DNA from 3 places in the Rhodococcus ruber genome. Region 1 is predicted to be linked to each of the others. Evidence: riboswitches for the same ligand, from Rfam matches in the RefSeq annotation. Region 1 holds a riboswitch; each other region holds the start of a gene.
What was found. Region 1 has a riboswitch for thiamine pyrophosphate ahead of F1734_RS22925 (3-oxoacyl-ACP reductase). Riboswitches for the same ligand answer to the same signal wherever they lie in the genome.
Positions count from the first base shown of each region.

Region 1 (3,269 bases):
CAGCCATGCGTCACCGAGCGGTTCGGGCACGCAGAGTCCGAGACCGGGCACGAGCAGCGGTCGGTCGCCGCCCGGCGGTGCCAGTCGTTCGGGAACGCCGATTCCGCTGGCTGCCACGACCCAGCCGTGGCCGTCCACGACAACGGCGGGCCCGCACGTCGCTGCGAGCACCGGTGCCGCATCGGCACGGAGCCTGTCGAGGTGGGCGGCATGCTCGCGCCAGAGCATCGACTCGGCCAATCGCACAGCCGTCTGCACGAGGGCCACGGTGGCCGGATGCACCGACATCGCGGACCCGCTGATGTCCAGTACCCCGAGTACCTCGCCGGAGCGTGGATCGTGGACCGGTGACCCCGTACACGACCAGCCGTAGTGGGACCGCGCGTAGTGTTCGGCCGAGAAGAGCTGCACCGGAGCGTCCTCGACCAGCGACGTGCCGACCGAATTGGTGCCCACCGACTTCTCCGACCACCGGGCGCCCTCCACGAATCCGAGGACGTCGGCTTCCCTCTGCACGTCGCGTGCACCCTCTCGCCACAACACCACCCCGTCCGAGTCTGCGACGACCACGATGAAGTTCGCGTCGCTCGCCACCTCGGTCAGGGTGCCGCGTAGCTCGGGCAGAACCGATCTCAGGGCACTTCGTGCACGGCGCGCCTCGAGTTCGGAAGTGTCCGCGAGTACGACGTCCTCACACCGGGCGGGACTGACACCGTCTGCCCGAAGACGCGACCACGACCGGGCGACGACGTCGCGCGGCGGTACCGGCGGCGTCCGACCGGACATCACCGCGTCGTGGACGTCGCTCAGCAATCGGGCGCGGCGCGACAAGTCTTCACCGGAACCGAAAGCGAGCAACCGTTGGCGCGCCGAACTGGCCTTACTCACGCCGTCCAGCCTACCGTCAGGAGTGTGAGCCACACCATGGCCCCTGCCGTCTGCGGCCGTCACGAATGCGGAATTCGTCGACGATCTCGCACACTCGCCGAGAAGTGGGTCGACCGGCACACTGCCTGAGCAAGATCGTTCCGCACGAACGCTTTCGGGCCCCACGCACGCCACCACAGGTCGACACACCCGCGCGAAGCGGACCGCACCGTGTACGGCGTGGCCCCGGCCGGCTCGCCACCGAACCCGTCCATCTCCCGCGGCCCCACCGAGCCGCCGAACGACGTCGACGCCTTATGATCCTCTCGACACGGGGTGCCCTGGAGGAGGGCTGAGATCACACTCGTCGAACCTGCTCTAGTTCGTACTAGCGAAGGGATGTCCGAACGACGATGTCTGCTTGTCCACCGCCGCGAGTGTTGTCCGTTGCCGGTTCGGATTCCGGAGGACAGGCAGCGCTTCTTCTGGACCATGTTCAGGCGACCCACTGCCGCCGGATCGTCCTCGTGCCGGGCGGGAATCCTTCGCAGCCTGCCGAGTTGTCCGATGTGACATCGAAGTTCGACGTGCAGGCACAGCCGGGGTAGGCTTGCGACGGACTCGACACGGGGTGCCGGAAACGGCTGAGAGACAGACCCGTCGAACCTGATCTCGATCATGCGAGCGAAGGGATGCCGAGCCGGCGCGGCCGTGTGGTCCGTCGCTGCGGTGAACCCCTTCCCACCGAAGGGAAAGAACAGACAATGCTCCTGCAGAACCAGACTGTCCTCGTCACCGGCGCCGGGCGCGGTCTCGGTCGCCACCTCGCGCAGGCGTTCGCCGACGAGGGCGCCGCCGTCGTGGTCAACTACCGCAACAGCAGCGACGCCGCCCACGCCCTCGCCGAGAAGATCGGCCCGGACCGTGCGATCGCCCTGCCCGCCGACGTGACCGACGCCGCGCAGGTAGACGTCCTGTTCACGCAGGCCCGGAAACAGTTCGGCCGGCCGGTCACCACCGTGGTCAACAACGCGCTGCCCGACTTCTCCTTCAACGGCGACGCGCGCCGCAGAGCCGACGAGATCGGCTACGGCGACTTCGCCGCTCAACTCGACGGCATCGTCGGCGGCGCTGTCAACACGATCCAGGCGGCCCTGCCCGGCATGCGCGAGGCCGGCGGCGGCACCGTCATCAACATCGGCACCAACCTGTTCCAGAACCCGGTGGTGCCGTATCACGACTACACCGCCGCCAAGGCGGCACTGCTGTCGCTGACCCGCACGTTCGCGGCAGACCTCGGGCCCGAAGGCATCCGCGTGAACATGGTCTCCGGCGGGCTGCTGCGCACCACCGACGCATCGGCAGCGACCCCCGAGGAAGTATTCGACCTGATCGCCGCCTCCACGCCCCTGCGGAAGGTCACCACCCCGGCGGACTTCGCCGCCGCCGTGCTGTTCTTCGCTTCCGACTGGTCGCGAGCAGTGACCGGCCAGAACCTGGTGGTCGACGGTGGACTGGTGATGAACTGATGCCGGAGCCCCGCACCCTCCATCTGAACGCCTTTCTCCACGGTGTCGGCCACCATTCGGCGGCCTGGCGGCATCCATCGTCTGCGGCGGAGCGAATCGGCGACATCGCCTACTACGAGGAACTCGCGCGGACCGCCGAACGCGGCTGCCTCGATGCGGTGTTCTTCGCCGACGGACACTGCGTGAACCCGGGCTACACGGCTGGGACCACGTGGTTTCTCGAACCCCTGACCGCGCTGTCCGCCATGGCGCGCAGGACGAATCGCATCGGGCTGGTCACCACGGTGTCCGCGAGCTTCCATACACCGTTCCATGCGGCGCGGATGCTCGCCTCGCTGGACCACATCAGCGGTGGACGGGCCGGGGTGAACATTGTGACCTCGATGTTCGACGCGGAGGCGCGCAACCACGGGTTCGACGCGCTGCCGGACCATGCCGAGCGTTACGGCCGCGCCGAGGAGTTCATCGAGGTGCTGACTGCGCTGTGGGACTCGTGGGACGAAGCCGGCATCCTCGTCGATCGCGCGGCCGGTCGATACCTCGACGCCGATGCCATCCGTCGGATCGACCACCGCGGTCAGCACTTCCGCGTCGACGGGCCGCTCACCGTGCCGCGTTGTCCGCAGGGGCGTCCGGTGCTGTTCCAAGCGGGCGCGTCGGAGACCGGACGCAACCTCGCAGCGCGGCACGCCGAAGCGGTGTACTCGGTGTCGTGGGATTCGGCCGCGGCGCTCGACTTCGCAACCGATCTGCGTGGCCGCGCTGCCGCCGCCGGACGAGATCCCGCGTCGATTGCGATACTGCCGGGCCTCGTCCCCTACGTCGGTCGCACCGAGGACGAGGCCCGGGCGAAGAAGGCGACCCTGGACGCGT
Region 1 covers NZ_CP044211.1:5,016,203-5,019,471, reverse strand. Annotated here, with positions in the region: gene F1734_RS22930 (GAF domain-containing protein) at 1-813, opposite strand, end outside; TPP riboswitch at 1,190-1,284, shown strand; TPP riboswitch at 1,485-1,577, shown strand; gene F1734_RS22925 (3-oxoacyl-ACP reductase) at 1,632-2,396, shown strand; gene F1734_RS22920 (LLM class flavin-dependent oxidoreductase) at 2,396-3,269, shown strand, end outside.

Region 2 (3,269 bases), 2.7 Mb from region 1:
GCCGACGCGGCCGTTCTCGTCGCGCAGGTAGTCGGCCGACAGCATCCGCTGGCTCTCGTAGACGAGGTCCTCGTCGGAGAAGGCCCCCGGGTTCGCCTCGATCAGCGCGCGAGCGCCGCGGTCGGGGTCCTGCGCGGCGATCTCGTAGCCCCGCTGGACGGCCTGCACGAAGGCCCGGGCCTGGTCCGGGTATTCGGCCAGCCAGTCCTCGTTGCCGTCGATCACGATCGCGTAGGCGTCGGGGAACCCGTAGTCGGTGTAGCGGAAGTAGCGCATCGGCAGCCCGCGGTGCTCGGCCTCGATGCCCTCCCATGCCAGGTAGGAGACGGTGAAGTCGGCGGTGCCGGAGTACACGGCCTCGTACGCGGAGGTGCCGAGGGTGACCGAGGTGAAGTCGCCGCGCCCGCCGTCGTTGCGGATCACCTGGGCGAGCGTCTCCTCGTCGCCCGGGTCGCCGAAGCCCGCATAAGTGCGGGAGTCGAGGTCCGCGGGCCGGGTCAGGTCGGCGCGGTCCGCCTTGACGGCGATGCCGGTCGCCCAGTGCTGCAGCGGCGCGAGCACCGAGACGGTGCGCGAGCCGGCCGCCCGGGAGAACGTCGCCTGCGCCTGCGTGGAGATGCCGAACTCGGCGTTGCCGGCGTCGACGAGGGTGTCCGGGGTGGTGTTGTTGTAGGGCAGGAACTCGACGTCGAGACCGGCGTCGGCGAACAGGCCCTCCTGCTGGGCGACGTACAGGCCGGTGTGGTTGGTGTTCGGCGTCCAGTCCAGGGCGAATCGGATGGTGTCGCCGGACTCGTCGCCGTTCCCGGCGCAGGACGCGGTGAGCAGCAGCGCGGCGGTGACGGCGGCCAGGACGGTGAACCGGCGGCGCAGCCGGGGGAGCGTGGTCATGAGGCCGGCCACTCCTGGGTGTTGAGCGCGGTGTCCCAGAACAGCAGCTCGTAGCGGGTGGCGATGGTGAACGCCTCGGCCATGGCGTCGCGCTCGGCGTCGGTGGCGGCTGCCGCCGCGGCGTCGACGAGGTCACGGGCGCCGGCGACCGCGGCATGGAACTCGGGCGCGTCGTAGGTGGTGACCCACTGGGCGTAGGGGTGGGCGGGATCCGCGGCGAGCACGTCGGCGGCGCGGACGGCGAGGTCGCGGCCGACTTCGGCGTAGATCCAGAAACAGGGGAGTACCGCGGCGGCGCCGACCGGATACGGGTCGGTGGCGACGGTGGCGGTGAGATAGGAGACGTAGCCGAGGCAGGCCGGCGAGTGCGCGGGGGTGCCCTCGGCGGGCGGCAGGACCCCGCCGGTGAGCAGACCCCGGTGCAGGGCGGATTCCTCGGTGGCGGCCGTGGCCGCGCTGTTCGCCCAGAACGCGGCGGTGCCCGGGTCCGGGGCCTTCGCCGCGAGCAGGGCGAGTGCCTTGGCGTACCCGGCGAGGTACAGGGCGTCCTGCTCGATGTAGAAGCGGAACGCGTCGAGCGGCAGCGTCCCGTCGCCGAGGCGGCGCAGGAACTCGAGGTCGTCGATGGACTCGCGCAGGACCTTGGTCCGGTCCCACAGCAGATCGGTGAAGCGGTCGGTCCCTGCCGGGACCGACGCGCGGGCAGGCATGGTCATGCCAGGACATCCCTTCGTCAGCATTACCTGATCAGGTTCGACGGGTGTGATCTCAGCCCCGCGCATGTGCGGAGCACCCCGTGTCTACGGAGCCGACGATAGCACTCGGCGCAGACCGCCTCCGTCGCCCGGGTCGGCGGGGTCCGCATGCAACCTGTCTGTTGTTGGTACCTTGGCCCGAGACCGTTCGTTCGGGAGGGACCGTGGACGCCGAGACGCTCATCGTCGGCTGCAAGTACGGCGACGTACGCGGCTACCGCGACGGCTCCGTCTACACGTGGAAGGGAGTCCCGTACGCCGCGCCGGCGTCCGGCGACCTCCGGTTCCGCGCCCCCGAACCGCCGGAGCCGTGGACCGACGTGCTCGACGCGCGGCGCTTCGGGCCCATCGCGCCGCAGGGACGCAACAACCCGATCCCCATCGATCCGGGGCTGACGATCGGTGAGGACTGCCTCTCGTTGAACATCTGGGCGCCGGAGCCGGACGGGGAGCCCCGGCCGGTGATGGTGTGGATCCACGGCGGCGCCTACGTCCTCGGTTACTCGGGTCAGCGGATCTACGACGGACGGTTGCTCGCCGAGCGCGGCGACGTCGTCGTGGTGACGGTCAACTACCGGCTCGGCGCGCTCGGGTTCCTCGACTTCTCGTCGTTCTCGACCGCCGGGACCACCTTCGAATCCAATGTGGGGCTGCGCGATCAGATCGCCGCGCTCGAGTGGGTCCGCGACTGCATCTCCGCGTTCGGAGGCGACCCCGACCGGGTCACCGTGTTCGGCGAGTCGTCGGGTGGCGGGTCGCTGACCACACTGATGACCGTGCCCCGCGCCGAGGGTTTGTTCCACCGGGCCATCGCGCAGAGCCCGCCGGCGACGTCGGCGTACGGGTCCGAGCGGGCTGCGCGGGTCGCCGAGCGGTACCTCGAGATCCTCGACCTCACCCCGGCGCGGGTGTGGGCGCTGCGGGACATGCCGCACGAGGCGCTGACCGATGCGGGGGACGTGCTCGTCGGCGAGATCCCCACGAAGTTCCCCGGCACGCTCGCGATGGCGCCCGTGGTCGATCGCGACCTGGTGCCGAAGTATCCGGTGGCGGCGTTCCAGAAGGGGCTCGCGCACCGGATCCCCCTGATCATCGGCTCCAACAAGGACGAGCCGTCGATCTTCCGCTTCATGAAGTCGCCGTTGATGCCGGTGAGCGACGCCTCCGTGCAGGCGATGCTCGACGCCCTCGCCGAGGACCACCCGGAGTTGCCGCCCGACCGCATCGCGGAGATCATCTCCGCGTACCCGGATGTCACGAAAACGTCCGGGGCGATGGCTCTTTCGCGGGACGCGGGGTTCCGGATGCCGGTGGTGTGGATCGCCGACGCGCACAGCGCCCACTCGCCGACGTGGGTGTACCGGTTCGACCATGCGACCCCGATGCTCAAGGCGGCACGGATCGGTGCCGGCCATGCCACCGAACTGCCCTACGTCTTCGGCAATTTCGGGACGCTCGATCGCGATCCCACGTTCTGGCTCGGCGGGCGCAAGGCTGCGACGACGATCTCGGGCCGGATCCAGCGTCGCTGGCTGGCCTTCGCGCACCACGGCGTGCCGGCCGCCCTGGACGGATCCCGGCACTGGGCGCCGTACGACACCGACAAGCGCATGACCCTCCTGA
Region 2 covers NZ_CP044211.1:2,204,834-2,208,102, forward strand. Annotated here, with positions in the region: gene F1734_RS10320 (ABC transporter substrate-binding protein) at 1-891, opposite strand, end outside; gene F1734_RS10325 (TenA family protein) at 888-1,607, opposite strand; TPP riboswitch at 1,600-1,698, opposite strand; gene F1734_RS10330 (carboxylesterase/lipase family protein) at 1,811-3,269, shown strand, end outside.
Region 2: it holds a riboswitch for thiamine pyrophosphate, as region 1 does, so the genes downstream of both, F1734_RS10325 (TenA family protein) here and F1734_RS22925 (3-oxoacyl-ACP reductase) in region 1, are expected to answer to the same signal.

Region 3 (3,269 bases), 470 kb from region 1:
AGCCGCGAGGCGAAGCTGCGTCCGGCGATCGTCAGGGGCGGCAGGTCGTGGCCGGGGTTGCGCTCAGCCACCCTGCACCGCCGTCAGCACCTCGATCTGCCAGCCCTTCTCGACGCGCTCGGACCACCGTCCCCGGGGGAAGAGGGCACCGTCCACGGCGACGGCGACCCCCCGGTCGGGGAGGCCGAGTCCGCTCAGCAGCTCGGCCATCGTCGGCGCCTGGGCGAACCAGCGCTCCTCCCCATTGACCGTGACTCCCACCGTCGGCGCACCGTTCATCACACTCACTCCTCGGTAAATCGTTGCGGATCAGCATATTTCGCCACAGCGAGCGGTTCGTCCGCGAGCTCCGCGACCACCGCGTCCGCCGTGACCGGGGTCAGCAGCACGCCGTTGCGGCCGTGCCCGGTCGCGGCGATCACCCGCTCGGACAGCCGGCCGATCAGCGGCAGGTTGTCCGGGCTCACGGGTCGCAGCCCCGCACTCGCCTCGTACAGCTCGTACTCGCCGATCGCCGGGAACAGCGCCTCGGCGTCGGCGATGAGATCCCGCACCCCCGCGACGGTGACCTGCGTGTCGTCGGCCTCGTACTGGGTTGCGCCGACGACGAGTCCGTCCGCGCGCGGCACCAGGTACGCGGGCCGGCCGTGCACGCTGCCGCGGACCGTCCGGTGCGGGGCGGGAGCCGCGCCCGGCCGGGTCCGCAGCCGCAGGATCTCCCCCTTGACCGGCCGCACCGGCAGGCCCGGCCACAACCGCGCCGAGGCGGCACCGGCCGCGAGCACGACCCGGTCGGCGTCCAGTTCGGTGACGTCACGCACCGGCTCGTCGACGAAGCTGACGCCGGCCCCGGCGGCAGCCCGTCGCAGCGCGTCGACGAGGACCCGGTTGTCCACGGCCAGCTCGTCCGGGGCCAGCAGACCCAGACGGATGCGCGGCCCCAGCGACGGCTCGAGTTCGCGCACCTCGGCGCGGCCGAGCACGCGCATCTCGTGCCCCTGCGCCGACACCCACTCGGCGATCGTGCGCAGGTCGGCGGCGTCGGCCGCGTCCAGCGCGACGGTCAGCGAGGCGGTGGAGGTGAACAGGTCGAGGCCGGTCTCCCGGAGCAGTTCGGCACCGAACGCCGGCCAGCGGGCCAGCGACGCGGCACCCAGCTCGAGGACGTGTTCCTCACCCGGCCAGCCCTCCGACAACGGTGCGAGCATCCCCCCGGCCACCCACGACGCCCCCGCTCCCGGGGACGGGTCGTGCACGGTCACGGTCCAGCCGGCCCGGGCCGTGCGCCAGGCGATCGACAGCCCGATCACGCCTCCGCCGACGACGGATACGGTTCCCAACAGTTCGTCCACCTCACTCCCTGCGCCGGCATGATCCGGTTCAGGTGCTGACGGTCGGGGCCGGCAGGCCCCCTCTCAGCCCCGCGATCCCCGGGACTCCCGTGTCGATTCGTTCAGAGCAGAGACTACCGTCTCCGCCGTGACTACCTACCGCGGCAACCGTCCCGCCCCCCGGGAACGCCTCGCGCAGGCCCGGCTCTACCTGTGCACCGACGCCCGTCGCGACACCGGCGACCTGGCCCGATTCGTCGAGGAGGCACTCGCGGGCGGTGTCGACATCGTCCAGCTCCGCGACAAGGGCTCGGCGGGCGAGAAGAAGTTCGGCCCGCTCGAGGCCCGCGAGGAGCTCGAGGCGCTCGAGGTGCTCGCCGCCGCCTGCCACCGGCACGGGGCCCTGCTGGCCGTCAACGACCGCGCCGACATCGCCCTGGCCGCCGGCGCCGACATCCTGCACCTCGGGCAGGGCGACCTGCCCGTGCGGTACGCCCGGCAGGTCCTCGGCGACGACGTGGTGATCGGCCGCTCCACCGCCAGCCGGGCCCAGGCCAGCCTGGCCGACATCGAGGACGGCGTCGACTATTTCGCCAACGGACCGGTGTGGGAGACCCCCACCAAGCCGGGCCGCACCGCAGCGGGCCTCGAGGTGCTGCGGGAGGTGGCCCGGTCGCAGCCGCGGCGGCCGTGGTTCGCCATCGGCGGCATCGATGCCGAGCGGCTGCCCGAGGTGCTCGACGCCGGCGCCACCCGCATCGCGGTGGTCCGCGCCATCACCGCGGCACCGAATCCGCGGACCGCGGCGGCCGCGCTGAAGGCCGCGCTGCCCCGCTGACGGTCCGTCACAGCCGGTCGCGCACCCGCGGCGGCCGCACTGGCGGCGCCGCCCGCTGACGGTCCGTCACAGCCAGTCGAGCACCGTCGACGGCGCCAGGGTCGGCACATCCCCGGGCAGCCGGGCGCGCAGTCCCCGGTCGGCCGTCACCACCACGGTGAGCACCTGGTCCAGGACCGCCGACGTGCCCTTCGCCAGGACGGCCAGTTCGTCGTCTCCGCTGCCGGCGGCGGTGTGCACCAGGGTGCGGTCGTCGTCGATCACCGCCGCGCGGGCCTGCCCCTCGAGGACCGCCTCGATGCGGCTCACCCAGCCGAACGAGCCGCCGGGCAGCTCGACGGTGCGGGGCACCGACTCCGCCAGCTCCGCGAGCAGTCGTGCGGTGGCGCCCGGCCGGTCGCGCCACCAGCCGTTCGGCCGCGCGCCGAGGACGTTGGCCGTGTCGAGCAGCATCCGCACCGCCCGGGTCCGCAGGTCCGGCCAGGCGGCCGCGAACCCGGAGTGCAGGGGCATGGTCTCGACGTCCGCCTCCGGCACCCAGCGCAGTTCGGTGCTCTCCCCGTTGAGGGTCGTCTCCATCGGGCTCGGGGTGTCCGCGACGACCGTGGTGTACGTCCATCCTCCGTCGACGCCGGAGGTGACCCGCTCGGTGCGCACGCTCACGGCAGCCGGGTCGATCCCGGTCTCCTCCTCGGCTTCCCGTACAGCCGCGACGACGGGACTCTCGTCGCTGTCGCGGGCGCCGCCGGGCAGCGCCCACGTGCCGCCCTGGTGGCTCCACGCCGCGCGGTGCTGCAGCAACACGGCCGGGGTGCCGTCGGGCAGCGGTGCACGCAGCAGCAGCCCGGCCGCGCCGAATCTGCCCCACCGGCGACCACCGTCGGGTCCGACGGCCCAGCCGTCCCCGTCACCTCGCATCGCGTCCGCCTCCCTGCCGCCCGGTCGCAGGCCGCGAGCCGGGCGTCCACCGTCCTCGGACGGCAACAACATCCCAGTACTGCTTATATGCTCGCCACACACAGTGCCACATCGGAAGGGGTGCTCTCGTGGACGTGCGCGTGACCCCCACGCTCGGCGCGGTCGGGGGTCGCCTCCAGCGC
Region 3 covers NZ_CP044211.1:4,549,653-4,552,921, forward strand. Annotated here, with positions in the region: gene thiG (thiazole synthase) at 1-71, opposite strand, end outside; gene thiS (sulfur carrier protein ThiS) at 64-279, opposite strand; gene thiO (glycine oxidase ThiO) at 285-1,343, opposite strand; TPP riboswitch at 1,341-1,453, opposite strand; gene thiE (thiamine phosphate synthase) at 1,480-2,169, shown strand; gene F1734_RS20940 (NUDIX hydrolase) at 2,236-3,087, opposite strand; gene F1734_RS20945 (hypothetical protein) at 3,216-3,269, shown strand, end outside.
Region 3: it holds a riboswitch for thiamine pyrophosphate, as region 1 does, so the genes downstream of both, thiO (glycine oxidase ThiO) here and F1734_RS22925 (3-oxoacyl-ACP reductase) in region 1, are expected to answer to the same signal.